DNA from 3 places in the Halomonas aestuarii genome. Region 1 is predicted to be linked to each of the others. Evidence: riboswitches for the same ligand, from Rfam matches in the RefSeq annotation. Region 1 holds a riboswitch; each other region holds the start of a gene.
The links. A riboswitch is a leader RNA that binds a small molecule or an ion and turns the genes downstream of it on or off. The one in region 1 is predicted to bind thiamine pyrophosphate.

Region 1 (9,617 bases):
CCCTGTCGACGCCGGGTTCGGCGACCCGGATGCGATGGTCGGAAACGCCGAAGTCCGACAGGCCCCGGGCGGTGTGATGGCTGGTGACGATCACCCGACGAGCCGCCGCCAGCGCCCGGGCCTCGCTCTCGCGAAACCACCTCTGCCGGGCGACGTCGAGGCCGGTCTCGTCGGCCAGGGGGTGATGGACGAGGGCGACGATCCGCAGACGCTCGGCATGCCGCTCGACCTCATCGGGCAATCCGCCCATGGCCAGGCCGTCGATGACCACCAGGGCATCATCGGGCAGGCCCGCCAGGGTCGTCGCCAGGCTGTAGCGAGCCTCACGGTCGGGCAGCGGGAACCGCCCCTGGAGCCCCACCACCTCGACCCGCCACGCCTGCCGGCGCAGTTCCGCCACCATGCGGGCATCGTAGAGATACCCGCCGGTCTTCTGGTCGGGGTCACCAGCGACGATCAGGACCAGGTCGGGCCTCGACTCCTGTGGCATCAAAGCGCGCCCTCGTAGCTGGCCCAGGCGACATGCGATTCATGCAGGGTCACGCAGAGGGAGTCGAGCCCCAGGGCGGCCTCGCCGAGGTGGCCGAGCTGGATGGCCGTGGCGAGGCGTTCGAAGAGCACCCGCGCCATGAACTCGGTGGTGGTGTTGCGCCCCTGGAACTCCTCCACCTCGTCGAGATTCTGGAAGTTGAATTCGGCCAGCACGCGCTTGAGGGCCTCGCCGGCCAGGCCGATGTCCACGACCAGGCCGTTGTCGTCGAGCTCGCGGCGCTGGAAGGTCACGTCGACCACGTAGGTGGCACCATGCAGGCGCTGGGCGGGGCCGAAGACCTCGCCGCGAAAGCTGTGGGCGATCATGAAATGGTCGCGAACGTTGAGGCGGTACATGAGGCAGGCTCCTCGCGTCAGGAAGGGTTCGGATAGCGCAGGCGATGGCAGAGCACGTCGCCCCCGCCGGCGGCCAGGCGTGGCATCAGCGCCGGCAGCTCGTTGAAGTCGCTCTCACCGCTGATCAGGGCGTCGAGACGGGGGTCGCGCAACAGGTCCAGGGCCAGGGCCAGGCGACGACGATAATCCCAGCGGGTCGCGCGCTCGGGGGGCAGGTGCCCGACCTGGCTCGCCTGCAGCGTCAGGCGCCGCGAGTGGAAGGCCTCGCCCAGCGGCAGCACGACCTCGGCGCTGCCGAACCAGCTCATCTCCACCACCTTCGCCTGGGAACCGGACAGGGAAAGGGCCAGGCGCAGCCCCTCGGCCTGACCGCTGGCATGGATCACCAGGTCATTCTCGCGCCGGGCCGAGTCCGGGAGGGAGAAGTCGAGCCCCAGGGCCTCGGCCAGGGCGGAACGGCCCGGCATCACATCCACCAGCTCTACCCGGGTACCCGGCATCGCGGCGCACATCCAGGCCGCCAGGGCGCCGACCACGCCGGCGCCGACCACGGCGATCCGGTCTCCCACCCCGGGGGCGGCATCCCAGACCGCATTGATGGCCGTCTCCATGTTGGCCGAGAGCACGGCCCGCGCCGCCGGCAGGCCTTCCGGCAGCGGCGTCACGGCGTCCGCCGGCACCACGTAGCGATCCTGATGGGGATAGAGACAGAACACCTCGCGTCCGAGCAGCGATGGCTCACCGGCCTCGACGACGCCCACGCTGATGTAGCCGTACTTGACCGGCCCGGGGAAGTCACCCGCCTGGAAGGGGGCACGCATGCGCTGCCACTCGCTTTCCGGAACCCGCCCCTCGAAGACCAGCGCCTCGGTGCCTCGGCTGATGCCGCTGTAGAGGGTGCGAACGGCCACCTCGCCGGGGCCGGGCCGGGCCAGCGGCTCCTGTCGCAGGGCCCCCTGGCCGGGGGCCAGGGTCCAGAAGGCGGTAGCGATCTCATGTGGCATGGCAAGATCCCTTTGGCAGTATTCAGCGGTCGAGACGGGACATGACCCCAAGGTGCGCGCCGTGCTGGCCACCGGACCCGACCTGGGTCGCGCGTGGCGACACGCCCTAAACTTCTACAATAATGATACACTAGCACGGCTATGCACAATGAAGTATCGTCGTTTAAAGACCGCATCATGCCGGGAGGAGACGCTCATTTCGATCGCTCGTGACCTTGGAACAGGTGCCCTGGGCCTGGTGATCCCGGCTGCCCTGCTCTCCAGCTGGCTGGAGGCAAGCCTGCCGGTCCCGCTGCTGGCGATGGTCTGCTACCTCGCCATGACCGGCCTGGTCCTGACGAACCTGCCGGAGCACTGGCGTGAACTGGGCTGGGCCAATCGCGTCACCCTGGGGCGGGGCGCGATCGTCGCCCTGCTGGCCGGCACCCTGGCCGACCCGGACCTGCTGGCCCGCGCCGCGGTCCCCCTCGCCATCCTGGCCCTGCTGGCCCTGCTGCTGGACGGCGTGGATGGCTGGGTCGCCCGGCGCACCTCCACCCAGAGCGACTTCGGCGCGCGGTTCGACATGGAGCTCGATGCCTTCTTCATCCTCGTGCTGTGCCTGGCGCTGCTGCTGCTCGACAAGGCAGGCCCCTGGGTGCTGGCCATCGGTGCCATGCGCTACGCTTTCGTTGTTGCCGGGCTCCGGCTGACCTGGCTGACAAGACCGCTGCCGGAGAGTCGCCGCCGCAAGGCGGTCTGCGTCTGGCAGGTGGCCGCCCTGATGATCGCCCTGCTGCCCGTCACCGGCACCACGGCGGTGGGCTGGCTTGCGGGCAGCGCGCTGGCCGCCCTCACCTGGTCGTTCTTCATCGATATCCGCTGGCTGCATCGCCACGCCTCGGCGTGACGGCCACGCCCCGTGCCCCCTACCCACCCGGAGGATGCCCTCATGTCCACGCCTCGCCACCCGACACCCCGCTTTCCCCTGCCGATCGCCACCGGACTGGTGCTGGCGCTGGGCGTCCTCTCGACGCCGATGGCCAGTGCCGAGCCACGCACCTACGAGATCGACCCCGACCACTTCTCCATCGGCTTCCTGACAGAACACATCGGCTACGCGGATACGCTCGGCATGTTCCTGGAAGGACGCGGCGAATTCGTCTACGACAAGCAGGCCCGTCAGCTGCACTCCGGCAGGGTCGAGATCATGGCCGACAGCGCCTTCACCAATCACGACGATCGCGACGACCACCTGCGCAGCGATGACTTCCTCGACGCGGGGCGCTACCCCACCATCGTCTTCGAGGCCACCGGCCTCGAGGCCCACAGCGACCGCGAGGGCACCCTCAAGGGCGATCTGACCCTGCTCGGCGAGACCCGCCCGGTGACCCTGGAGGTCACGCTCAACAAGGCCGCGGCCTATCCCTTCGGCCACGAGCAGCACACCCTGGGGCTGTCGGCACGCACCACCATCCAGCGCAGCGACTGGGGGATGACCTACGGGGTCGACAACGGCCTGGTCGGCGACGAGGTCGAGCTGGTCCTCGAGCTGGAAGCCATCCGGCAGTAACCGGCCCCGACCGCAGGCGGGCTGGCAAGGGACGGCCAGCCTGCTAGACTGGCCGCATCGCTTGACGGGGTGCCGGTGAATCCGGCTGAGATCGCGCAGGGTGTCGAGACACTGTCGAAACAGGCTCGAGACACCGAGTGCGGGTCCCGTGGAACCTGATCCGGCTCGTACCGGCGTAGGAATCAAGCGGTGAGCCCGCGCCCTCCCGTCGCTCCGTGGCCACCCGCTTCCCCTCGCCCCGACTCCGGATCGCCCCCCGACCGGAGACACCATGGGCTACCGCTTCAGCGACCTCACCGCCGCCTGCCAGGACGACTGGCGCGCCTACATCGAGCACGAGTTCGTCCGCCGGCTGGGCGACGCCACCCTCGAGAAAGGCGCCTTTCGCCACTACCTGCAGCAGGACTACCTCTTCCTGATCCACTTCGCCCGGGCCTATGCCCTGGCCGCCTACAAGAGCCGTGACCTCGACGAGCTGCGCCACGCCTTCGCGGGCCTGAAGACCATCCTCGACGTGGAGCTGGGGCTGCACCTGGACTACTGCCGCGACTGGGGCATCTCGGAGGCGGACCTGGCTCGCCTGCCCGAGGCCCGCGCGACGCTCGCCTACACCCGCTACGTGCTCGATACCGGCCAGCGCGGCGACCTGCTCGACCTCCACGTGGCGCTCGCCCCCTGCCTGATCGGCTACGGCGAGATCGCGGGCTGGCTCAATGGCCGAGGTGCCACCGTGCGCGGCGAGGCCAACCCCTATGACGCCTGGATCGCCATGTACGAGAGCGAGGCGTTCCAGCAGGCCATGGCCGACGAGCGCGCCTGGCTGGATGCGCGCCTGGCGGAGGTGACGCCGCGCCGCCTCGACGAGCTCTGCGCAGTGTTTCGCGACGCCACGCGGCTCGAGATCGACTTCTGGCAGATGGGACTGGATCGCGCCGACTGATGCCACTGCCTCCCGGCCATGGAGGATGTATTCAAAACGCCTCCTCCTAGGCCTGTCCCCGGACAAGCCATGAGGGCCCGGCACCAGTATCTAGACGAAAGAACCGCCCGCCGCTGTCGGCGGGCACCACCACGCTTGACGGGGCGCCGTTGATGACGGCTGAGACCATGCGCTTGCCAGCATGGATCCCGTTGAACCTGAACTGGCTAGGACCAGCGTAGGGATCAAGCGACACGCCGCCCTGGCGCCCCACGCCCGGCGGCCCCTGTCCCTCCCGCCTGTGTCCTCCCTGACATGACCATGACCCCCAAGGGAGAACACCATGAGCAAGACCACCCACTTCCTCGCCGAGACCGCTCGCGTCGACGAGGCCGCCATCCAGCCCCTGCCCGGCTCGCGCAAGATCTACGTCGTGGGCTCGCGGCCCGACATCCGGGTGCCCTTCCGCGAGATCGCCCTCTCGCCGACCCGCACCTCCGGCCTGGATGAGGCCAACCCGCCGCTGCTGGTCTACGACACCTCCGGCCCCTACACCGACCCGGACGCCGAGATCGACCTGCGCCGCGGCCTGTCCGAGCTGCGCCGGGGCTGGATAGACGAGCGCGGCGACACCGAGTTCCTCGACGGCCCGACCTCCGAGTATGGCCGCCGCCGCGCCAACGACCCGATGCTCGCCAACCTGCGCTTCGACCTGACCCGCACGCCCCGTCGCGCACGACCCTCGGAGGATGGCAAGGCCGGCAACGTCACCCAGCTGCACTATGCCCGCCAGGGCATCGTCACCCCGGAGATGGAGTTCATCGCCATCCGCGAGAACCAGCGCCGCCAGGCGCTTTCTGCAAAGTACTCCGGCATGGAGGAGGTCGAGCGCATCCTCGGCCACCAGCACGCCGGCCAGGGCTTCGGGGCCAGGCTCCCCGAGGAGATCACCCCCGAGTTCGTGCGCGACGAGGTCGCGGCGGGTCGGGCCATCATCCCCTGCAACATCAACCACCCGGAATCCGAGCCGATGATCATCGGCCGCAACTTCCTGGTGAAGATCAACGGCAACCTCGGCAATTCGGCGGTCACCTCCTCCATCGAGGACGAGGTCGACAAGATGACCTGGGGCATCCGCTGGGGCTCGGACACCATCATGGACCTCTCCACCGGGGCCAACATCCATGAGACGCGGGAGTGGATCATCCGCAACGCCCCGGTGCCGATCGGCACCGTGCCCATCTACCAGGCCTTGGAAAAGGTGAACGGCGTGGCCGAGGACCTCACCTGGGAGGTGTTCCGCGACACCCTGATCGAACAGGCCGAGCAGGGCGTGGACTACTTCACCATCCATGCCGGCGTGCTGCTGCGCTACGTGCCGCTGACCGCCCATCGCGTCACCGGCATCGTCTCCCGAGGCGGGTCGATCATGGCCAAGTGGTGCCTCTACCACCACCGGGAGAGCTTCCTCTACACCCACTTCGAGGAGATCTGCGAGATCTGCAAGCAGTACGACGTGGCCTTCTCGCTGGGCGACGGCCTGCGTCCGGGCTCGGTGGCCGACGCCAACGACGAGGCCCAGTTCGCCGAGCTCGAGACCCTGGGCGAGCTGACCCGCATCGCCTGGCAGCACGACGTCCAGGTGATGATCGAGGGCCCGGGCCATGTGCCCATGCACCTGATCAAGGAGAACATGGACAAGCAGATCGAGGCGTGCGACGAGGCTCCCTTCTACACACTCGGGCCGCTGACCACCGACATCGCGCCCGGCTACGACCACATCACCTCCGGCATCGGCGCGGCGATGATCGGCTGGTACGGCTGTGCCATGCTCTGCTACGTGACCCCCAAGGAGCACCTGGGCCTGCCCGACAAGGACGACGTCAAGACCGGCATCATCACCTACAAGATCGCCGCGCACGCCGCCGATCTCGCCAAGGGCCATCCGGCCGCCCAGCGCCGCGACAACGCGCTCTCCAAGGCGCGCTTCGAGTTCCGCTGGGAGGACCAGTTCAACCTGGGGCTGGACCCGGACACGGCGCGTGAGTACCACGACGAGACCCTGCCCAAGGACGCCGCCAAGGTGGCCCACTTCTGCTCCATGTGCGGGCCGAAGTTCTGCTCGATGAAGATCAGCCAGGAGGTCCGCGACTACGCGAAGGAAAAGGGCCTCGACGGCGACCAGGACGCGGTGATGAAGGGCATGGAGGAACAGGCAGAGAAGTTCCGCCAGGAGGGTGCCGAGCTCTACAAGGAGGTCTGATCGCCCGCGGCCGGCCCATCGAGAAGCGCCCCCGCCGGTCTCCCGGCGGGGGCGCTCGTCTTTCCTGGTGACGTCGTTGACGTCGGCGGGATCAGAAGCGGAACGTCATCCCGATGCTGGCGGCGTCGAAGTCATAGTTCGACTCGTCCAGGTAGCGCATGTAGTCAGCGCCCACGGCGAGGTTCGGGGCCACGTCGAACTCGGCACCGCCGCCGTAGGAGAAGCCGCTCTCCTCGTCGACCTTGACATCCACCTCGGTGAAGCCGGCCAGGCCGTAGAGGCGGAAGGTCGGCGCGATGGGCAGGATGCCCTTGGCGTAGGCGCCGGCCAGGGAGTCCAGCTCGACGTTATCGTCGGAGCCGCCGGTGCCGAGATGCCCCTCCAGGGCGAAGTAGTCGTTGAAGGCCACGCCACCGCGCAGGCGCAGGCCGGTGCTGTCGGCACTGCCGCGACCGCGATCCGGATCAAGCTCCCAGAACATGGCATCGGCGCCGAGGTAGGGGCTCGGGTCGTAGTTCATCATGCTGCCCTGGGCATGGGCGGTGGCACCGGCCAGCAGCAGGGCGGCGGATACGGCAGAGATCGTGAGGGTCTTCATGACGGTCCTCCAATTAGAAAACACTGTTTCCTTACACCACTTCATTCTGGTACAGCTTCGACCAAGGTGCAAGACATTCCCGCGCTTCCCTGGTCGCGGGACGCCATAGACGCCTCGTGGAGTGCTCCCTGATGACGGGGCACTGAATCCCGCAGCGCAACATGATAGATTCGGCATGCTCAGGCGACCCCGTGCCTCTCGAGCGCGATCTCGCCGCCCACCCCGAGCACGCCGACCGACAGGAGGCGCCATGAACGACCCGGTACTCGTCATCAACTGCGGCTCCTCGTCGATCAAGTATGCCCTGGTGCCCGCCTCGCCCGACCAGCCCCGCATCGCCGGCCTGGCCGAGCGCCTCGGTGACGTGGACGCGCGCCTCAAGGGCGTGGACAGCGGCGGTCGCGACTTCTCGCAGCCGCTGCACGGCGCCGACCATGCCGAGGCCATGGCGACCATCCTGGAGCGCCTGGAGGGGCAGCATCCCGTGGCGGTGGGGCATCGAATCGTCCACGGCGGCGAGCGCTTCACCCGGGCGACCCGCATCGATGCCCCCGTGAAGCGCGCCATCGAGGCTACCGTGGCCCTGGCGCCGCTGCACAACCCGTCCAACCTGGCGGGCCTGGCAGCCACCCGTGAGCTCTTTCCCGACCTGCCCCAGGTGGCGGTCTTCGATACCGCCTTCCACCAGACCCTGCCCCCCCGGGCCTACCGCTACGCCCTGCCGGAATCGCTCTATCGCCGTCACGGCATTCGCCGCTACGGCTTCCACGGCAGCAGCCACGCCTACGTGAGTGCGCGAGTCGACGCCCTGAGCGAGCGCCGCCATGGCGGCTGGCTCGTCGCCCACCTGGGCAACGGCTGCTCCACCTGTGCGGTCTGGCAGGGAGAGAGCGTCGACACCAGCATGGGCCTGACGCCCCTGGAGGGGCTGGTGATGGGCACCCGCAGCGGCGACGTGGATCCCGGCCTGCACGCCCACCTGGCGCGCCAGCTGGGCTGGTCGATCGAGCGCATCGACACCCTGCTCAACAAGGAGAGCGGCCTGCTGGGCCTGTCCGGGCTCTCCAACGACATGCGCCGCCTGCACCAGGCCGCCGCCGAACACCACGCGGGCGCGGAGCTGGCCATCGAGGTGTTCTGCTACCGCCTGGCCAAGTCGCTGGCGGCCCTCTCCTGCGCCCTGCCTCGCCTGGACGGCATCGTCTTCACCGGCGGCATCGGCGAGAATGACAGCGAGGTGCGCGCCCGGGTGATCGAGCAGCTGCCCCACTTCGTCCTGCGCCTGGCCGCCGAGGCCAATGCCCGCACCGTGGGCGGCCGCGAGGGGCGCATCGACCTCGACGAGGGCGGCCGAGCGCCCGAGCTGTGGGTCATCCCCACCGACGAGGAGGGGCGTATCGCCGAGGAAACCCGCCAGCTGCTGCAAGAAGAGGCCGCCCATGACCCCCAGTGAACGCCCGACTGACCGACGTCCCGAAGCCCGCAACCTGCTGCTGGTCCCCACCGACAGCGGCGTGGGTCTGACCTCCGCCTGCCTGGGGCTGATCCGCGCACTGGACACCCTGGGGCTCAAGGCCGGCTTCCTGAAGCCGTTCCGCCAGGACGAGCTCAACGGCCAGGGGCCCGACCGCTCCTGCGCCCTGGCCGCCAGCACCCTGGGTCTGTCTCCGCCCGCGCCGCTGCCCCAGGCGCGGCTCGAGCACCTGCTGCGCGAGGAGCGCACCGACGAGCTGATGGAGGAGGCGGTAGAGCGACATGCCCGGGTCGTCCTGCCGGAGGCCGGTGACGTCCCGGAGCTGGTGGTGATCGAGGGGCTCGCGCCCAGCCCGCACAGCAGCTACGCGACCCGGCTCAACGTGGCACTGGCCCATGCGCTCAATGCGCGCACCATCCTCGTGGCCGACGGAGACCTGAGCGACCCCCGCGACCTGGCGGAGCGCCTGGACATGCAGGCCCAGGCCTTCGAGGGGGTCGACTCCCCGCGCACCCTCGGCTGCATCCTGATGCGCCTGCGCCCCCTGCCGGACGATGAGGGCCCCACGCCGCTGGCAGCACCCGAGCTAACGACCCGGCGCGAGGACCCGAGGCTCGAGAGCCTGCGCCGCCACCTGCCGGCCCTGGACGGCGACCGCTTCCACCTGATCGGTGCCGTGCCCTGGCACCCCACCCTCTCCGCGCCGCGGGTGCTGGACGTCGCCCGGGCCCTGGACGCGCGTCTCCTGCACCCGGGGGAGGCCGACAGTCGCCGGGTGCTGGGCACCAGCCTGTGCGCCCGCAGCGCCTCCCATGCCCTGCACATGTTCCGCCCCGGCCGGCTGCTGGTCACCCCCGGGGATCGCGACGACATCCTGCTCGCCGCGGGCCTTGCGACCATGAACGGCGTCCGACTGGCG
Region 2 (9,617 bases), 1.0 Mb from region 1:
CTTGACGATGACGGACGTGTCCAGGCCGCCGGAATAGGCGAGCACGACCTTCTTGACATCGGACATGCTGAGGCTCCTCTAGGCTAACGATCATGAAGGGGTGGGATTATAGCGCGGCGAGCCTCCAGCGAATACCGGCGACGGGACTCGCCGCGGCCAAGCTGGTAGACTTTCGCGGTCCAGAGACAGATGGCCCAGACAAGGAGAGGTGCATGAGCGAGGCGATGGCCCGCGAACTCATGGCGCAGCGTTTCCGCAGTTTCCTGCCCGTGGTGGTGGACCTGGAGACCGGCGGCTTCAACCCCGCAGGCGATGCGATCCTCGAGATCGCGGCAGTGACCCTGACCATGGACCCGGAAGGCAACCTGCTGCCCGACGCCACCTACGCCTACCATGTCACGCCCTTCGAGGGGGCCAACGTGGAACAGTCGGCGCTGGACTTCACCGGCATCCGCCTCGATGACCCCCTGCGCCAGCAGGTGGCCGTCGGCGAGGCCGAGGCCCTCGGCGAGATCTTCCGCCCCGTACGCAAGGCCATCAAGTCCCATGGCTGCACGCGCGCCGTGCTGGTCGGCCATAACGCGGCCTTCGACCATGGCTTCCTGAACGCGGCCGTGGCCCGCTGCGGCATCAAGCGCAACCCCTTCCACCCCTTCTCGAGCTTCGACACCGCCTCGCTCGCCGGCCTGGTCTACGGCCAGACCGTGCTGGCCCGGGCCTGCCGGGCCGCCGGCATCGAATTCGACAACAGCGCCGCCCACTCGGCCCGCTACGATACCGAGCGCACCGCCGAGCTGTTCTGCGCCATGGTCAATCGCTACAAGGACATGGGTGGCTGGGCCCTGGCCCAGCGGGAGCAGGGGCTGGAAGAGGCCTAGCCCGACGCCTTCACGCCCCCACGACGAAAAGACCCCCGCAGGCCAGGCCTGCGGGGGTCTTCACTGGCGTGCCAGGGGCCGGCGCATCAGGCCTGGGCATCGCCCTCGTTGTCCTGAGTGCGGGCGGCTGCAGCCTTGATCAGCTTCTCCAGCTCGCCGGACTGGTGCATCTCGGCCACGATGTCGCAGCCGCCGACCAGCTCGCCCTCGACCCACAGCTGCGGGAAGGTCGGCCAGTTGGCCACCTTGGGCAGCTCGGCGCGGATGTCCGGGTTGTCCAGCACGTTGACGAAGGCGAAACGCTCGCCGCAGGCCATCAGGGCCTGCACGGTCTGTGAGGAAAAGCCGCACTGGGGCAGCTGGGGGGTGCCCTTCATGTAGATCAGGATCGGGTTCTCGCTGATCTGGCGCTGGATGTTCTCGACGGTAGTGCTCATGACGTCTCCCTTTCTCGCTTGACTGAAGCCCCGGCGGTCTCCGGGCAATACCCGAGTACGCTGGTCGGCCTTGTGGATGAGGGCCATTCTACTGATGCCGGGCGCGTTGCGCATCCCCTGCGGGCTGGCTAGGATGGACGTTTTTTCCCGTGGAGCGACCCCCATGGCCACCCGCCATTTCCTCACCCTGCTTGACCTCAGTCCGGACGAGTTGCGCTACCTGATGCAGCGCGCCATCTCGATCAAGAACGGCCTGAAGACCCACGGGCCCACCTACACGCCGTTCGCCAATCGCACCCTGGCGATGATCTTCGAGAAGTCCTCGACCCGGACCCGGGTCTCCTTCGAGACCGCCATGGCCCAGTTCGGCGGCCATGCGCTCTTCCTGTCGTCCCGCGACACCCAGCTCGGCCGCGGGGAGCCCATCGGCGACACCGCCCGCGTGCTGTCGGAGATGGTCGATGCGGTGATGATCCGCACCTTCTCCCACGAGGGCCTGGAGAGCTTCGCGGCCGCGAGCACGGTGCCGGTGATCAACGCCCTGACCGATGACTACCACCCCTGCCAGCTGCTCGCCGACGTCATGACCTGGACGGAGCTTCGCGGCAGTGTCAAGGACCGCACCGCCGTGTGGATCGGTGACGGCAACAACATGTGCCACTCCTGGATCAACGCCGCACGCCAGTTCGGCTTCCAGCTGCGCATCTGCTGCCCCGAGGGCTACGAGCCAAGCCAGGACATCCTGGCAGCCGCCGGTGACCGGGTGACCCTTGTTCGCGACCCGATGGAGGCCGTGGTGGATGTCGACCTGGTCACCACCGACGTCTGGGCCTCCATGGGCCAGGAGGAGGAGCAGGCGAAACGCGAGGCGGACTTCGCGGGGCTGCAGGTCACCGAGGCGATGCTCGATCGCGCCAGGGAGGACGTGCTCTTCCTGCATTGCCTGCCCGCCCACCGTGGCGAGGAGATCAGCACGACCCTGCTCGATGATCCCCGCGCTGTGGTCTGGCAGGAGGCGGGCAACCGCCTGCACGCCCAGAAGGCACTGATCGAATTCCTCCTGCTGGGGCGGGTGGAGAGCTGAGGGGTCGGGGCCGGCGGGGGCCGCATTAGACCTTGGTATGACATATACCTTCGTCGCATGTATAATGCGCTGCAGCAGAATCCAGCTCAGGAGATGCGGCAGCATGAGACACGAACCCACCAGTACCGACGGGATGCAACGCAGCCTGCGGCAGTGCCTTTCCCACATGGCCGCCATCCTCTACCGCCACGGCCACGTCCTCGAGACGGTCACCGTCCCCCACAAGGGCCTCGACCGCCAGGCCCTGAAGGCCCTCGGCGCGGCCTCCAGCGACTGGCGTCCCTGCCAGCACGTCCTGGAGAGCAGCGAGGCCGCCACCTGGAACGACCAGCAGCGCCTGGTGCTGACCGGGCTCGGCCGGGAACTGCTGTTCGACATGTTCGGCGAGGGTGCCGCCGACTGCGCCTGATCCCCCACCCAGGCCAGGCGTGACGAGGCCCGGGCGCGCAGCCGATTGCGCGCCCGGGCCTCGTTGGTTATGTTGAGGCGACTTGTCGGGGAGCCCCGGCACGCTCGAGGAGTCGTGCACGGGGGCTGAGATCGGTACGGCCGAACCCGTTGAACCTGATCAGGTTGATGCCTGCGGAGGGAACAAGGGAGTGTCACGCCAGCCTGCCCCTGCGTTCATCCAGCCTGTTCCGTCTTGTCGCCTGCTGGATGGATACCGCCTTGACCCGATCCAACGATTGCACCATTGCCGTGGCCGGCGCCGGCCTGCTGGGCCGCCTGGTCGCCTGGCAGCTGCTGCGCGACGGCCATGCCGTCACCCTCTATGACGCCGGCGACCTGGACCGCCCCCCCGCCGCCGCCTGGACGGCGGCCGGCATGGTCGCCCCGCTGTGCGAGACCGCGGTCTCCGAGCGCAGCGTCTACGAGATGGGGCGCTTCGCCCTGACCCAGTGGCCGCGCTGGCTCGACGCCCTCGACGCCAGCGGCCTGTGGCATCATCAGGGCAGCCTGATGGTGGCCCACGCCCAGGACATGGGGGAGCTCACCCAGTTCCGTCGCGACCTCGCCCACGTCCTAGACGGGGAGCCGCCCTGCCAGACGCTCGACGACGCCGAGATCCACCGCCTGGAGCCCGACCTGGCGGCGAGCTTTCGCCAGGGCCTCTACCTGCCAGACGAGGCGCACCTGGACAACCGCGCGCTGCTCGTTCGCCTGCTGGCCGAGATCCGCCGCCTGGGCGGAACCTGTCACGCCCACTGCCCCGTCTCGACCTATCTCGGCGAGGTCGAGACCCGCGACGGCCGCCGCGCCTTCGATCTGGTCGTCGACTGCCGCGGTACCGGCGCTCGCCAGCACCACCCCAGCCTGCGCGGCGTGCGCGGCGAGACCCTGCACGTCCAGACCGCGGAAATCCGCCTCTCGCGCCCGGTGCGCCTGATGCATCCGCGCTACCAGCTCTACGTGGTGCCCAAGCCCGACCAACGCTTCGTCATCGGGGCCACCCAGATCGAGAGCGAGGACCGCTCACCAGTCTCGCTGCAGTCCTCGCTGGAGCTCGGCAGCGCCCTCTACACCCTGTCACCGGCCTTCGCCGAGGCACGCATCCTGGAGCAGGGGGTCAACCTGCGCCCCGCCTTCCGGGACAACCTGCCCCATGTCACCCGGCGCGACGGGCTGATCACCGCCAACGGCCTGTTCCGCCACGGCTACCTGCTGGCCCCGGCGGTGGCCTGCCACCTGCTGGCCACGATCCGCGGCCGGGGCGAGCAGCCCTTCGCCGAGACCCTGGCCACGCCCCCGCCCCAGGAGAGCGCCGCATGACCGAGATCACCCTGAGCCTCAACGACGAGACCACCCGGCTGCCCGCCGGCACGCCGCTGGCCACGGCCCTGCAGGCTTGGCGCTGTGCCGATCGGCGGGTCGCGGTGGCGATCAACGGCGAGTTCGTGCCCCGTTCAGCCTACGCCGAGCGGGTACTCGAGGACGACGACCGCATCGATATCGTGGCCCCGGTGGGAGGCGGCTGATGGACAACCGACACGACGACACCCTGACCCTCTACGGCGAGGCCTTCACCAGTCGCTTCCTGCTGGGCACGGCCCTCTATCCCTCGCCCGCGGTGATGCAGGAGGCGATCCTTGCCGCCGGCTGCGAGATGGTCACCCTGGGGCTTCGCCGCCAGAACCCCGCCGAGGGCGACGGCGACGCCTTCTGGCAGATCCTGCGCGACAGCGGCTGTCGGCTGCTGCCCAACACCGCCGGCTGCCGGACGGCCCGGGAGGCCATCACGCTGTCCCAGATGTCCCGCGAGATGTTCGACACGCCCTGGATCAAGCTCGAGGTGGTCGGCGATGACTACAACCTGCAGCCGGACCCCTTCGGCCTGCTGGAGGCCGCCCGGGAGCTCATCGACCAGGGCTTCAAGGTGCTGCCCTACTGCACAGACGACCTGGTGCTCTGCCAGCGACTGCGCGACGCGGGCTGCGAGGCGCTGATGCCCTGGGGCTCGCCCATCGGCACCGGCCGCGGGCTGATGAACCGCTATGCCCTGCGGACCCTGCGCGAGCGGCTCGACGTACCGCTGATCATCGATGCCGGCCTGGGGGCACCCTCCCAGGCCGCCGAGGCCATGGAGATGGGCTTCGACGGGGTCCTGCTGAACACCGCCGTGGCCCGGGCCCATCGGCCGGCGCTGATGGCCGAGGCCTTCGCCGGCGCGATCGACGCCGGGCGCAGCGCCTATCGCGCCGGGCTGATGCAGCGGCGCCAGACCGCGAGCCCGTCCACGCCGACGGTGGGCCAGCCCTTCTGGCACCGCGACGGCTGAGGCGCCCGGCCCCGATTCACGCCCCCTTCTCCCGACGGGCACGACCGCGTCGGCAAGGGCGCTGAAAGGGATGACGTCGAGCCGGGGAAGTCTGCTATCGTCACCTCGAATCCCGACCCCGATGACAGGAGGTAGCCCGTGAGCAGCGAGAGCATTCCCGAGACCATGGCGGCCATGCTGCTGACCGGGCATGGCGGCGTCGACAGGCTGGTCTATCGCAAGGACGTGAGCGTGCCGCAGCCCGGACCCGGCGAGGTGCTGGTGAAGGTCACGGCGACCGCGAAGAACAACACCGACCGCAAGGCGCGCGAGGGCCTCTACCCCACCAAGGACAAGGGCGAGGTGACCTCCTTCGCCATGGGCGGCTCGCCGACCCTGACCTTCCCGCGCATCCAGGGGGCCGACATCGCCGGCCGCGTGGTGGCGGTGGGCGACGGCGTCGCGCCCTCGCGCATCGGTGAGCGGGGGCTGCTCGACTTCAACCTCTACGCCGACCAGCGCCCCGACATCAACCTCACGCCGGACTACTACGGCCACGGCGCCGACGGCGGCTTCGCCGAATATGTCGCCGTGCCGTCCGGTCAGTTCCATCACGTGCCCAACCCCGAGCTGGCCGATGCCGAGCTGGCGGCCATGGGCATGTGCTCCTACCAGACCGCCTACCACATGATGACCTCGGCCCGCGTCGCCGCGGGCGAGCGGGTGCTCGTCACCGGGGCCAGCGGCGGCGTGGGCACGGCGCTGATCCAGCTGTGCCGGATCGTCGGCGCCATCCCCTACGCCGTGAGCCAACCGGATAAGGCCGATGCCCTGCTGGCGCTGGGCGCCGAGGCGGTCATCGACCGGGGCGACCTGCCGACCTTCGTCGACCGGGTGCTCGAGGCCACCGCAGGCGCGCCCATCGACGCGGTGATGGACCTGGTGGGCGGGGAGATGACCGACCGCTTCATCGACACCATGATCGTCGACATGGCCGGGCGGGCGACCTATCCGCGGCTCTCCATCGCCGGCGCCAGCGGCGGGAACCTCAGCGAGATCATGTGGACGCGCATCTACCTCTACCAGGTGCAGATCTTCGGCGTCTCCCACGGCACCCGCGAGGAGGCCGAGCAGCTGGTGGCGTGGATACGTGCGGGCCAGCTCAGGCCCGTGCTGCATGCCGCCTTCCGGCTCTCCGCGCTCCACGAGGCGGAACGCTACTTCGTCAATCGCGGCAGCAACTACCTGGGGAAGATCGTCATCGTCCCCGACAGCGAGTGGGCCGAGCATGGCGCACCCTACGCCCTCCAGGAGCAACCATGACCCCGTCACTGACCCTACAGCTGATCGATACCCATGCCGGCGGCGACGTCAGCCGCATCGTGGTCGGCGGCATCATGCCGTTGCCCGGCGCCACCGTACGCGACCAGATGCACTACCTGCGCGACGACGCAGACGGCCTGCGTCGGCTGCTGCTGGAGGAACCCTACGGCATTCCCGAGATGTCGGTGGACCTGCTGGTGCCCGCCAGCGACCCCGAGGCCGTGGTGGGCTACATCATCATGGAGGTGATGGGCTATCCGATCTATTCCGGCTCCAACACCATCTGCACCGCCACGGCGGTGCTGGAGAGCGGCCTGGTGCCCAAGCAGGAGGGACGCCAGAACTTCAAGCTCGAGTCCCCGGCCGGGCTGGTGCAGATCGAGGCGCTGGTCGAGAACGGCGTGGTGGAGGCGATCACCTGTGCGGGGCTGCCGAGCTACATCGACACCTACCGCGACAGCATCCATGTGCCGACCCTGGGCGACGTGACCTACTCGGTGGCGTACAGCGGCGGCTTCTACGCCCTGGTGGACGCCAGCGAACTGGGCTTTTCCCTGGTGCGCGAGGAGGAGCGGGCACTGGCCGATTGCGCCCACCGGATCGTCGAGGCAATCCAGGCCGAGCGCGGCTTCTCCCACTACACCCTTGGTGACGTGGGACCGCTGCCCTTCCTGCATTTCATGGGGCCCGTCGAGCAAGTCGCCGATGGCTACTATCGCTCCCGTTCGACCACCTACGTGCACCCGGGCGTGATCTGCCGCAGCACCACCGGCACCGGCACCTCCGCCCGGCTGGCCCTGATGCACCATGAGGGGCGCATCCAGCCGGGCGATCGGCTGGAAACCATCTCGCTCCGCGAGACCGGCTTCATCGGCGAGTTCACCGGCTCCCACCAGGAAGGCCCCCACCGGGTGGTAGAGAACACCATCACCGGCAAGAGCTACGTCCTGGCGCACTCCGACATCGTGGTGAACTGCGAGGACCCCATGGTGGAGTGCGCCGGCCTGCACCACATCCTCACCGCGGGCCAGGCCGACTCCGACTGAGCGGCTCTCGCACCCAACCCGCGCCGCCGGCCGGTCCCTGGACCGGCCGCCTGCTTTCAGCAGGTCCGGCGATAGCGCATGGCGGCCAGGACCCGCTCCTTCGCCAGCGCCACGGCGGCGTCGCGGGGCAGCACCTGGCCCTGCTCGGCCCGGCGCAGCACCGCCGCGACATTGGCCCGGATCTTCTCGGCGATGGTCTCGAGGGCCTCGCCCTCGCGACCGCCGTGATACTCGAGCGCCGCGCAGATCACCCCGCCGGCATTGACGATGAAGTCCGGCAGCACCAGCACGCCGCGTTCGGCGAGCCGCCGCTCGGCGCCCTCGGTCAGCGGGATGTTGGCCCCTTCCACCACGACCCGGGCACGCAGACGCTCGACGTTGCCCTCGTGGATGACGTCGGGCCGCGCCGCGGGGATCCAGATGTCGCAGTCGACATCGATGATGGCGTCACGTGGCCTTGACTCCCCGTCCGGGAAGTCCGCCACCGACCGGCCCTGCCGCTTCCAGTCGATCAGCGCCGGCACATCGAGGCCCTCGGCACGGAGCAGGCACCCCGTGGAATCCGAGGCCGCCACGATCCGGGCTCCCCGTTCGGCCAGGTGGCGGGCGGCATGCATGCCGACCGCCCCGAACCCCTGCAGGGCGACGCGAGCCCCGGCGACCGGGACGGCCCCGAAGGGCTCGGCCGCCTCGAGGGCGACGGCCAGCCCGAACCCGGTGGCCCCGATCTCGTCCAGCGGAATGCCGCCGATCTCCCGGGGCAGCCCAACGGAACGGCCGATCATGTCGTGCACCCAGGCCATGGCGGTCTCGTCGGTGCCCATGTCAGGCCCCGGGATGTAATCCCGCACGTCCTTCAGGGCATGGGCGTAGGCGCGTACCAGCCTCTCCTTGTCGGCGACCGCCATCCCGGGATCGGCGAAGATCACCGCCTTGGCACCGCCGTGAGGCAACGAGGCCGCCGCGTTCTTGAGGGTCATGGCACGCGCCAGTCGCGCGCACTCCGCCAGGCTCACGTCGGGCGCCATACGCGTCCCGCCGATGGCCGGCCCCGCCGCCACGTTGTCGACCACCAGGATCGCCCGGAGCCCGGCGGCCGGGTCATGCAGGTAGAGGACCTTCTCGGGTCCCAGATCGTCGGCAAGCTCGAAGGCCTCTTCCATCACCGTCTCCCCCATCGTCACGTCCCTGTCGTCAAGCTAGCAGGGATCGTCCGGGTCGGAAGGCCCGAGCGCCTCGCCCGGGCGAGACGCGGTGCGACGGCGACGCCGCCTTGACCTGGATCAACCCCCGAGCCGTTGCCCTCCCCGGCTCGGGGGTCGCCTAGCGCCAGCGCCAGTCGGGCGCGAAGGGTTCGATGACGCGGAAGTCACCGGTGCGGGTGATGTCACGGCGCAGGGTGAAGGCCTTCATGGCCTCGCCGGGATCGAGCGCTTCCAGGCGGTCGAAGTCGAGCCGCTCCCACTGCTCGCGGGTGACCTTGACGCTGAAGAGGTAGGAGGGAGAGGCGTCTCCGTCGGAGGAATCGGCGACGGGCCGATAGCCGGACAGCAGGACGAGCTCGGTCCGCGGCAGGCGCGCGAAGACCGCGCCGAGCACACGAAAGGCCACGCCATGCAGGTACGCCTGATAGAGCTGGCGTTGCCGAGTGGCCGTGAGCCGGTGGGGCGTCAGCTTGATCCGCTTGGCGGGCATGCTCCAGTGGCGGTCGGGCAGCTCCTGCTCACCGGGCAGTTCGATGTCCAGGGCGATGGTGCGACAGTCGTCCACCAGCTCGAAATCGATCAGCGTCTCGCGAGGCCAGTCGATCTCCTCCAGGCGTTCGGTGAGGGTCTGCTGCATGGCGTCCGGGTCCTCCCAGGTCGCCTCCTCCTCGCGCTGCTGCCGCTGGAACTCCTGGGCATCGAACTCGGCCTTGCGCCACTCCCAGGCCCGATAGGCCTCGGCGTGCTCGGCCTGGCGCCGGGCATTCTCCTCCTGCAGGCGCTGCCGGGCCGGGCCCCAGACCCCCTGCCACCAGGACGGCCGCTCCAGGATGACCGGGATGGGCGGCGGCTCCGGATAGCTGCGAGGCTCATACCCGATGGCATCCGG
Region 3 (9,617 bases), 1.1 Mb from region 1:
GTCCTGGGCGGAAGAGATGCCTGGTAATGTCATGGCGGAGGCACACATCAGTGTCGCGATCGTTGCCTTCTTCTTGGAAGAATACATACTCATTTTGTTGTTCCTTTTTTTGATCAGCTGTATTACCACTTATCCATTCTGTTGTTGTCCAACAATCCTTTATTTTAGAACTTTTTTATTTAATTTTCTGAAGTCCAGCATATCTCCCGAAATTTGATCGAACAATGACTGATGACAAAACTAAGGTTTGAGTCAATACAAAGTTACGCTATTGCTTCTTTGTGGTGCTTTTTTCTACTGCAAGTTATCGGATTTTTATTATTTTGGTGCATGTGGAGCAGAATTTCCTCCAAGTTTCTGCCTCGGCACCATGGAGCCGACTATTGTTGCCCGCTTGTTGAATCGACATTCCGACATTCGAGTGGTTGCCAGTTCGACAGCGGTGCTGCTGGGCTGGTGGTTCTGGGACGAGGTGGCGGACCTCCGGGTCTTCGTCGGCGGCACCCTGATCATCGCCAGCGGCCTGGCCATCGCCTACCACGAGCGGCGCACCTCCCTGAAGCGCCGGCCGACCTCCTGAGACGACCCATGTTCTTCGTCGACCACGCCGGAAAAGTTTTTCCACGGCGTTAAGTCTTTCGTAAGTCTGGCTGATCATGATGACCCTGTTCCCTTCCGGCAACTGCCGTCGGGAGCTGCCACCGGCCGACGGTCAGGTGGCCCTTTGTCACTGACTTTATGGAGGTTTTCCAATGAAGCGCACTGTACTCAAGGGCATCGTGGTATCCAGCCTGCTGGCCGTAAGCGTTGCTGCCCTGGCCGAGCCGACCTGCACCGACGCGCCCGAGAGCGACTGGATGAGCAAGGAGGCGATGCAGAAGCAGATCGCCGACATGGGCTACAAGGTCAAGGAGTTCAAGACCACCGACACCAGCTGCTACGAGATCTACGGCTGGGACGACCAGGAGCGTCGCGTCGAGATCTACTTCAACCCGGTCGACGGCAGCATTGTCGAGCAGGAATTCGACTGAAGGAGGCCGCATCATGAGCGGCAAGACAGGTAGCAAGCGGGTCCGCGTCTGGGACCCGCTGGTTCGGATCGTGCACTGGTCGCTGGTGGCCGGCTTCCTGGCCAACTACTTCCTCACCGAGGAGGGCGAGACCTGGCACCAGTGGATCGGCTATGGCGTGGTGGCGCTGATCGGTGTGCGCATCCTCTGGGGGTTCGTCGGCCCCTGGTCGGCACGCTGGCGCAGCTTCTGGCCGACCCCCCGACGCCTGCGCGCCTCGCTCCGATCGGAGGAGTCCGTCGGTGCCGGCGATGCCGCCTCAGACGAGCCCGGCATCACCCACACCCCTTTGGGGGCGGTCATGATGCTGACGCTGCTGGCCCTGTTGCTGGGGCTGGGGACCACCGGCTACATGATGGAGGAGACCGACCTCTTCTGGGGGGTCGGCTGGGTCGAGGAGGCCCATGAGCTGATGGCCAACGCCATCCTCGTCCTCATCCCGCTGCATGTCATCGGCGCGATCCTCGAGAGCCGCAAGCGGCAGGACAACCTGATCGCCGGCATGCTGCATGGCTACCACCGACACCCGGGGCATCCGCGCTCGGACGTCTGATCTCGGCCTGTCCCGATCCACGCCGTCACCGCGCCTGCCGCGGTGACGGCGTCTTGGGTGGTCAGTGGCGAGGCGGCCGCGTAAAGGCCCGCGCCGCTGCCTCGGGGTCCGGGGTGCCGCAGATCGCCGAGATCACGGCGAGGCCCTGGGCACCGGCCTGGCGCGTCGGGAGGACATGCTCGGCCTTGAGGCCGCCGATGGCCACGCCGGGCAGGGGGCTCGCGGCCGCCAGCTCGGCCAGGCCCTCGAAGCCGAGCGGCTCGGCATGGTCGCGCTTGCTGGGGGTGGCGAACACCGGCCCGAGGCCCAGGTAGTTCAGGGCGCTCGGGTCGAGTCGGGCGAGCTGCTCGCGGGTCTGCACCGAGAGCCCGAGGATCGCGTGAGGGCCCAGGGCGGCCCGGGCCTGGGCCACGTCGCCGTCATCCTGGCCGATGTGCAGCCCGTCGGCGCCCGAGGCGAGCGCCACCTCCAGCCGGTCGTTGATGATCAGGGCCACGCCCGTGCCGGCCAGGGCGGCCTTGAGGCGGCGCGCCTGGTCGATCAGTTCGGCGTCACTGGCGTGCTTGTCACGCAGCTGCACCAGGGTGACGCCGCCACGGACCGCGGCGACCACGGTCTGCACCAGGCCCTGCTCGGCGCAGAGTTCACGGTCGGTGACGAGATAGAGCGAGAGATCAAGGGGCATCGGAGACCTCCAGGCGGGCCCGCTGTGCCAGGGCCTCGGCGTCCAGGTGGTAGAGCGCATCGAGGAAGGCCACTGCGTAGCTGCCCGGGCCCCGTGCCACCTCGCCGGCGAGTTCCCCGGCTACGGCATAGCCGGCGAGCGCCGCCACCGTCGCCTCGAAATGCCGGTCCGTGCCGGCCAGGAAGGCCCCCACGACGCCGGTCAGGGCGCAGCCCAGGGTGGTGACCCTCGGCATCAGCGGGTGCCCGCCCCGGACACGGGCGAGGCGTTTGCCGTCGGTGACCAGATCCATCTCGCCGGTCACGGCCACCACGCCGCCCGTGCGCTCGGCCAGCCGGCGGGCGGCCTCGAGGGCAGCCTCGGCGGGGTCGGTGCTGTCCACGCCGCGGCCGCCGCCGGCCTGTCCCGCCAGGGCGATGATCTCCGAGGCATTGCCGCGAATCACGTCCGGCGAGAGCGCCAGCAGCCGCGCGCCGGTCTCCCGGCGGTAGTGCGTGGCGCCCACCGCCACCGGGTCCAGCACCCAGGGGCGTCCCGTCTCCCCGGCCGCCAGCGCCGAGGACTCCATGGCGTCGACCCAGTGGGGCGAGAGGGTGCCGATGTTGATCGTCAGGGCGCCGGCCAGGGCGGTGAACTCGGCGGCCTCCTCGCGGGCGTGGACCATGGCCGGCGAGGCGCCGATGGCCAGCAGCACGTTGGCCATGCTGTTCATGGCCACATGGTTGGTGATGTTGTGGACCAGCGGGCTGGTCTCGCGCACCCGGGCCAGGTGCGCGGCGGGATCGATGTGATGCATGGGGCCTCCCCGGCGCGGGAGGTGCGCCTGGACGGGAGGCCCGCCGCCGCACGACTCCCTACGCCGGCATTGTCCGGGTCAGGTTCCGAGGGTGCTTCTCAGCCGCGACACTCCTGCCGCGGCGCCCCTGTCGTCAGGCCTCACTATCCCTGCCGGCTCCGTGGCTGTAAAGGCCGTGGCCAGGTCCCCGGGGCAGCTAGGCGAGCCAGCGCAGGGCCACTCCCCGGGCGTGTGCCAGGTCCCGGCACCAGGTCAGCCGGCCGGCCGTCCGGCGGATGCCCGCCCGGCGCAGCTTGACGAGGATCCGCGTCGGCAGGCCGACCAGTACCAGCGAGATCCCCCCTCGGTGCATCTCCTCGATCAGGGCCTGGAGGGCCACGATGGCGGTGCCATCCATGCTCGGCACATCGTGCATGTCGAGGATCACGACCCGTACCTGCGGGTCCACCAGGTGCAGCGAGGTGAGCGCCTTCTCGGCGGCGCCGAAGAACAGCGGGCCATCGATGTCGTAGAGGGCCACCTCCCCGGGCAGCGCGTCGATGCCGGCATGGGGCCCGCTGTCGACACGCTGGGTCTCGGTCAGCAGCGACATCCGCCGGATGAACAGGGCGGCGGCCAGCCCGATGCCCACGCCCACCGCCAGCACCATGTCGAAGAGCACGGTCAGGGTGAAGCAGGTCAGCAGGATGGCCACGTCCCCTGGCGGGGCCGAGCGCAGGGTGTGCAGGAAGTGGCGGGCCTCGCTCATGTTCCAGGCGACGATGAACAGCAGCGCCGCCAGCGCGGCCATCGGCACCATCCCCAGCAGGCCCGCCAGGGCCACCACCGCCAGCAGCACCACCAGCGCGTGCACCACCGCCGCGATCGGCGACCGGGCGCCGCTTCTGATGCTGGTGGCGGTCCGGGCGATGGCGGCCGTGGCGGTGATGCCGCCGAACAGCGGCGCCACGATGTTGCCCAGCCCCTGGCCGATCAGCTCGGCGTTGGGGTCATGGCGGGTGCGGGTCAGGCCGTCGGACACCACCGCACACAGCAGCGACTCGATCGCCCCCAGCATGGCGATGGCGAAGGCGGGCCCCAGCAGGGCGCTCAGCAGCGCGAAGTCCAGCACCAGGGGCTCGCCATCCGCCCCGGGCAGCCGCCAGGGCGCCACCAGGCTCGGCGCGATCGGCGGGATGCCGCCGCCCGTCTCGCCCTCTGCCGTCCAGATGAAGCGCGAGGCGATGGTCTCCACCTCCGCGCCCGATCCGGCCAGCCAGAGGTTGGCCCCGTAGGCGGCCAGGGCCCCGGCCACCAGGCCCACCAGCGGCGCGGGGATGGGCAGCCCCAGGCGCGGCCAGAGCAGCAGGATGCCCAGGGTGAAGGCGCCGATCCCCAGTTCGAGCGGGTCCAGGGTCGGCAACGAGACGGCGATGCGCCCCAGGTTGTCGACGAAGTGCTCCCCCAGCTGGCCGACCTGAAGCCCCAGGAAGTCGGGCAGCTGCAGCACCGCGATCACCACCGCGATCCCCGCCGTGAAGCCGAGCACCACCGGATAGGGCACGTACTGGATGAGGCGACCCATGCCGGTGATGCCGAGGACCACCAGGATCGCGCCGGCCATCATCGAGGCGATCAAAAGGCCGCCCAGGCCGTACTGCTGGACGATGGGGAAGAGGATGACGACGAAGGCCGCCGTCGGGCCCGAGACATTGAAGCGTGAGCCGCCGGTCAGCGCGATGAGGGCGCCGGCCACGATCGCCGTGTAGAGCCCGTGCTGGGGGGGCACGCCGGTGGCGATCGCGAGGGCCATGGAGAGCGGCACGGCCACGGTGCCGACGGTCAGGCCGGCCAGGATGTCGCGGCGCAGATCGGCCAGGCCGTAGCCGTCTCGCCAGGCCGCGCGCAGGCCGACGGCGATGCCGGGACGGGTCGGAGACGGTCGGTGGCGTGCCATTCGCGGGGTCCTCCCTGGGGGATCACCCGCAGTGTGGATGGGCCAAGGGCCGCTCGCCCGGCGGGGATCGATCCGAGTGGTTATGTGAATGACATTAACATGCCGTTAGCATGGTCGACAAAGGGACCCCGGCATTGCCCCGGGTGACGACGAACATTACCATTTGATGGTAATACCACCGGGAGCCTCGCCATGGAAAAGAAGACAGCACGCTTGACCCTGCTCATCGACCCGCACAAGAAGCGGGCCTTCGAGCAGCTGTGTGCGGCCCAGGACCTGACCCCCTCCCAGGTGGTGCGACAGATGATCCGCGATTACCTGCGCGATCACGGCGTGGCGTACGAGACGGGCCCCGACCAGGCCACCCGGGAGGCCCCGGGACGGGAGTGAGGCCCCGGCCGGGATAGCGTCAGCCCATCGTGGCGTGACACTCCTGGCTGATGTCCAGGCGCGGATCCCGGACGTCGCTCTCGACCCCCAGCACGCCGAGCAGGCTGTGGAAGAGGTTGTCATGGCTCACCGGCTGGGTGGCCTGTTCGGCCAGGCAGTCGCGCTCGAGCCCGGCGGTCTGGTCGAACGCCGGCGATGACCACCAGGTCATGGGGACCCGGGTCTGTTCGTCCGGGGCGATGGCGTAGGGCAGGCCATGCAGATAGAGGCCGTTCTCGCCCAGCGACTCGCCATGGTCGGAGACATACAGCATCGCCGTGGCCAGCGAGCGCTGCTGCTCCAGCACGCCGATGAGCTCGTCCAGCACGCTGTCGGTATAGAGGATCGCATTGTCGTAGCTGTTGACGATCGACGCTTGGGAGCACTGGGCCAGGTCGGCCTCCTCGCAGGTGGGCGTGAAGGCCCGGAAGTCCTCGGGATAGCGCTGGAAGTAGCTCGGGCCGTGGTTGCCGAGGGTGTGCAGCACGATCACCGTATCGTCCGTCACAGACGCCAGCCGCTGCTTGAGCTCCTCGACCAGCACGCCGTCCCGGCAGTCATGCTCGTCGCACAGCGTCGGATAGGCCTCCGGCGACGGGGCGTAGTGCTCGACCCCGTCGCAGACGCCCTTGCAGCCTGACTGGTTGTCGATCCAGGCCACCTGGTAGCCCGCGTGCTTGAGCACGTCCAGCAGCGACTCGTGGCTCTTGATATAGCGCTCGTCGTAGTTGCCCTTGCCGATGGGCGCGAACATGCAGGGCAGCGAGACGGCGGTATTGGTGCCGCAGCTCGTCACCTCGTGGAAGTTGATGACGTCGCGGCTCGCCAGGCGCGGCGTGGTCTGGCGCGAGTAGCCGGACAGCCCCCAGTCGGCGGCGCGCACGGTCTCGCCGACGACCATCACCAGCAGGCGCGGCGTGCCGGTGGCGCTGGCCTGGCGGTGGGCATCCTCGCCGATCGGCAGGCGCTCCTCCGGTAGCGGCCCCGAGGCCGCCATCACCTGGCCGGTGGAGACGAGGGCGTTGCCCGGCGTGACCAGAAAGCGCATTTCGTGGTGGTTGCGCATCAGCGACGACAGGCTCTGGAAGGAGAGCAGCAGCGACACCGCCAGCACGCCGACGCCACCGGCCAGCCACAGCAGTGACATGCCGAGCCCACGCTGCCAGCTGCGCTGCCGCAGCGGCCAGCGCCAGATCAACAGCGCCGGCAGCCCGGCGAAGACCAGCAGGTAGAGCGCCAGTCCCGGGGTCAGCAGCTCGCCGGCCTCCCGGGTATCGGTCTGCAGCACGTTGTCGATCATGTGGGTGTCGAAGTAGGTCCCGTAGTGGCCGGTGAAGTAACTGACCGCGGCCGCGATCAGCACAAGCAGCGACAGCAGCGGCTTGACGCTTAACCGGTTTACCAGTGGCAGGAAGACCACCAGTTGCAGCGCGGTCATGACCACGCCGTAGCCGGCGATCTGCCCCCAGTCGGCGAGGCCGGCGGGGGGCGCGGCGGCCATCACCGCCGACCAGAACCGCTGGTTGTAGAACAGCGTGAAGGCCAGGCAGGCCAGCAGGGTGAGCGCCTGGGGGGACAGGACAGGCAGCCTCGGGCGCCGGGTGGCCCGGCTCAGACGCGACAGGAAGGTCGACTCAGGCATCGGGGAGTGTCTCGAGGGTGAAGGTTGGAGCGGTCGAGCGGTGTCTCGGCTGACCCCCTTGCGGCAGCAGCCAGCTCGCCAGCAAGGTGCTTATCGTCCAGCAGAGCATCAGGGTCCAGAGGTCGTGGGAGAGGAAGTGGGCCCCCCGCAGCTGCTGGGTGATGCCGAAGACGAGGCCCAGTCCGAGGCCCGTGGCCAGTCCCAGCCAGCGCAGTCGCGGCAGGGTGGCGGCCAGGAAGAAGTACAGCGCCAGCCAGGCATAGCCGGCGCTGGCGTGGCCGGCGGGAAAGCAGGCGGTGTCGGGCATCCCGCCGGGTCGCCACTTCAGCAGTCCCACGTAGGGCCATTCGCCGCCGTAGCGGGCCAGGTCCCAGGGGCATTCCATGCTCACCAGGTGCTTGAGGGTCGAGACCACGAGCGTCGAGCCCGCCACGGCGAGAAACAGGAAGAGCAGCGGCCGGCGCCAGGGACGCATCGGCGTCGACGGCAGGCTGGCGAGCAGGGCCAGGATGACGCCACCCCCCATCCACTGGCTGAGGGTCCGTCCACCACGATGCAGCCAGTCCTGGAGGAGGACATGGTCCTTCAGCACCCACTCGCCGCCCTGGAGGCCATAGAGGGCATCGGCCAGGCGAAAGTCCAGTGCCAGCCAGTGCACCACCGCCATCAGGACGATGAAGCCGCACCAGGCCAGGGCCAGGCGTTGCAGGAGGCGAGTCGTCGCCGGGGAAAGGTGGGGCATGGTGTCGCCGTCTCGGGAATCCGGACGCCATCCTGCCCCGAGATTCTTAACCGCTGCTTATGCGATGCGGGCGATCACGCGACACGCAGCGTCCTCGGCAGCGAGACCGTGACGCTCAGCCCGCCGCCCGGGGCGTCGCCGAGCCACAGCCTGCCCCGGTGGCGCTGCAGGAGGCGGTCGACGATGGAGAGCCCCAGGCCGGCGCCGGCACCGGGGCCGGCGCGGTGGAACCGCTGCAGCACCTGCTCGCGCTGGTCCACCGGGATGCCGGGCCCCTGGTCCTCAACGGTGATCGTCAGGGCGTCGGGGCCGGCGTCGAGGACGATCCGGATCAGGGCGCCCGTCGGCGAGTGCTGGAGGGCATTGCCCACCAGGTTCTGCATCAGGGTGTCGATGGCGCCGGGCTCCATCTCGAGCCGCCAGTCCGCCGCCTCGTCGGCATCCAGCTGCAGCTCCTGGCGACTCTCCACGGCCAGCGGCATCAGCTTGGCCAGTGCCTCGCGGACCTCCTGCAGCAGGTCGAGGTCGCGGGAGAGGCCCTCGTCCTCCTGTTCGGGCTCGAGGCGGGCCAGGGTGAGCAGCTGAGAGACCACCCGGGTGGCCCGGGCCACGCCGTCGCGAAGCTTGTCGAGTGCCTCGCGGCGATCCTCGGGATCGTCGGAGGCCAGGGCGTTCTGGGCATGCAGGTCGAGCACGGCCAGCGGCGTGCGCAGTTCGTGGGCGGCATCGGCGATGAACTGCTGCTCCCGGGCGCGCAGGGCGCGGATCCGCTCCAGCAGCCGGTTGAGGGCGCCGGCGATGGTCTCCAGCTCTCGCGGCAGCGGGTGCATGATCAGGGGCTGCAGGGTCTGGGGATTGCGGCTGCGGATCTGCGCGGCCAGCTGCGACAGGGGCCTCAGGCCCCAGCCGATGGCCCACCACAGCAGCAGCCCCAGCACCGGCAGGCCCAGCAGGTCCGGCATCAGGGTGCGCAGGGCAATGCCGGTGACCAGCTCGCCGCGCACGTCCTCGCGCTCCGCCACCAGGATCCTCAGGTTGCTGCCCGGCCCGCTCAGGGCGAAGATGCGCCAGTCATAGTCGTCCAGGCGGGCGCTGCCGAAGCCGTTGCGCCGAGAGGTGAGCGGTGCCAGCGGGGCCTGGGCAGAGCGCAGCACCAGGGTCTCGCCGCGCCAGGCCTGGAAGACCAGCTTGCTCTCGTAGGGGTGGCGCATCATGGGGCTGTGGGTCTCGTCGCTGCGCTGCAGGGCCTTGTCGATGCTGGCCAGCAGGGCATTCCGCTCGTCCTGGGGCAGCGGGGCGCCCACCAGCCCCTCCAGCAGACGGGCGTTCTGGGCCAGCCTCGCATCGAAGAGCTCCTCCACCTCGTGGGCGGCGTCCTGGTAGCTGGTCAGCCCGATCACCAGCATGCTCAGGCCGAAGACCAGCAGCACCAGGCCGAGGGTGCGGCGGCGGATCGAGGTCACGTGGCGTCGTCCCGGGGCGCCTTGTCCATCACGTAGCCGATGCCGCGCACGGTCCGGATCAGTTCCGGGAAGAGCTTGCGGCGCAGGTGGTGCACGTGCACCTCGATGGCGTTGCTTTCCACCTCCTCGTCCCAGCCGTAGACCAGCCTGGTCAGGGTGTCGCGGGTGAAGACCCGCCCGGGGTGGCTGAGGAACTCCTGCAGCAGGGCGAACTCGCGCCGCGACAGCGGCAGGGGCTTCCCCCGGTAGCTGATGCTGTGGCTGGCGGGGTCCAGGCGGATGCCGCGGACCTCCAGCACGC

Region 2: linked by a shared signal. The riboswitch ahead of thiO (glycine oxidase ThiO) and the one ahead of thiC (phosphomethylpyrimidine synthase ThiC) in region 1 are both predicted to bind thiamine pyrophosphate.
Region 3: linked by a shared signal. The riboswitch ahead of thiM (hydroxyethylthiazole kinase) and the one ahead of thiC (phosphomethylpyrimidine synthase ThiC) in region 1 are both predicted to bind thiamine pyrophosphate.

Annotation. Positions count from the first base shown of each region.
Region 1 is NZ_CP018139.1:2,627,689-2,637,305, reverse strand. It holds gene BOX17_RS12275 (glycosyltransferase family 4 protein) at 1-490, opposite strand, end outside; gene BOX17_RS12270 (6-pyruvoyl trahydropterin synthase family protein) at 490-888, opposite strand; gene BOX17_RS12265 (zinc-dependent alcohol dehydrogenase) at 906-1,892, opposite strand; gene BOX17_RS12260 (CDP-alcohol phosphatidyltransferase family protein) at 2,131-2,781, shown strand; gene BOX17_RS12255 (YceI family protein) at 2,824-3,444, shown strand; TPP riboswitch at 3,500-3,643, shown strand; gene tenA (thiaminase II) at 3,716-4,384, shown strand; TPP riboswitch at 4,514-4,625, shown strand; gene thiC (phosphomethylpyrimidine synthase ThiC) at 4,707-6,626, shown strand; gene BOX17_RS12240 (porin family protein) at 6,718-7,224, opposite strand; gene BOX17_RS12235 (acetate/propionate family kinase) at 7,475-8,677, shown strand; gene pta (phosphate acetyltransferase) at 8,664-9,617, shown strand, end outside.
Region 2 is NZ_CP018139.1:102,445-112,061, forward strand. It holds gene BOX17_RS00410 (argininosuccinate synthase) at 1-66, opposite strand, end outside; gene rnt (ribonuclease T) at 213-878, shown strand; gene grxD (Grx4 family monothiol glutaredoxin) at 965-1,315, opposite strand; gene argF (ornithine carbamoyltransferase) at 1,479-2,399, shown strand; gene BOX17_RS00430 (hypothetical protein) at 2,503-2,808, shown strand; TPP riboswitch at 2,885-3,007, shown strand; gene thiO (glycine oxidase ThiO) at 3,069-4,169, shown strand; gene thiS (sulfur carrier protein ThiS) at 4,166-4,375, shown strand; gene BOX17_RS00445 (thiazole synthase) at 4,375-5,175, shown strand; gene BOX17_RS00450 (alcohol dehydrogenase catalytic domain-containing protein) at 5,341-6,477, shown strand; gene BOX17_RS00455 (proline racemase family protein) at 6,474-7,523, shown strand; gene BOX17_RS00460 (Glu/Leu/Phe/Val family dehydrogenase) at 7,580-8,686, opposite strand; gene BOX17_RS00465 (DUF4236 domain-containing protein) at 8,847-9,617, opposite strand, start outside.
Region 3 is NZ_CP018139.1:1,505,828-1,515,444, reverse strand. It holds gene BOX17_RS06940 (ABC transporter substrate-binding protein) at 1-93, opposite strand, end outside; partial or broken gene BOX17_RS06935 (DMT family transporter) at 440-580, shown strand; gene BOX17_RS06930 (PepSY domain-containing protein) at 753-1,031, shown strand; gene BOX17_RS06925 (cytochrome b/b6 domain-containing protein) at 1,045-1,623, shown strand; gene thiE (thiamine phosphate synthase) at 1,685-2,308, opposite strand; gene thiM (hydroxyethylthiazole kinase) at 2,298-3,104, opposite strand; TPP riboswitch at 3,143-3,243, opposite strand; gene dauA (C4-dicarboxylic acid transporter DauA) at 3,301-5,040, opposite strand; gene BOX17_RS06905 (CopG family transcriptional regulator) at 5,233-5,430, shown strand; gene BOX17_RS06900 (phosphoethanolamine transferase) at 5,450-7,111, opposite strand; gene BOX17_RS06895 (phosphatase PAP2 family protein) at 7,104-7,853, opposite strand; gene BOX17_RS06890 (ATP-binding protein) at 7,928-9,316, opposite strand; gene BOX17_RS06885 (response regulator) at 9,313-9,617, opposite strand, start outside.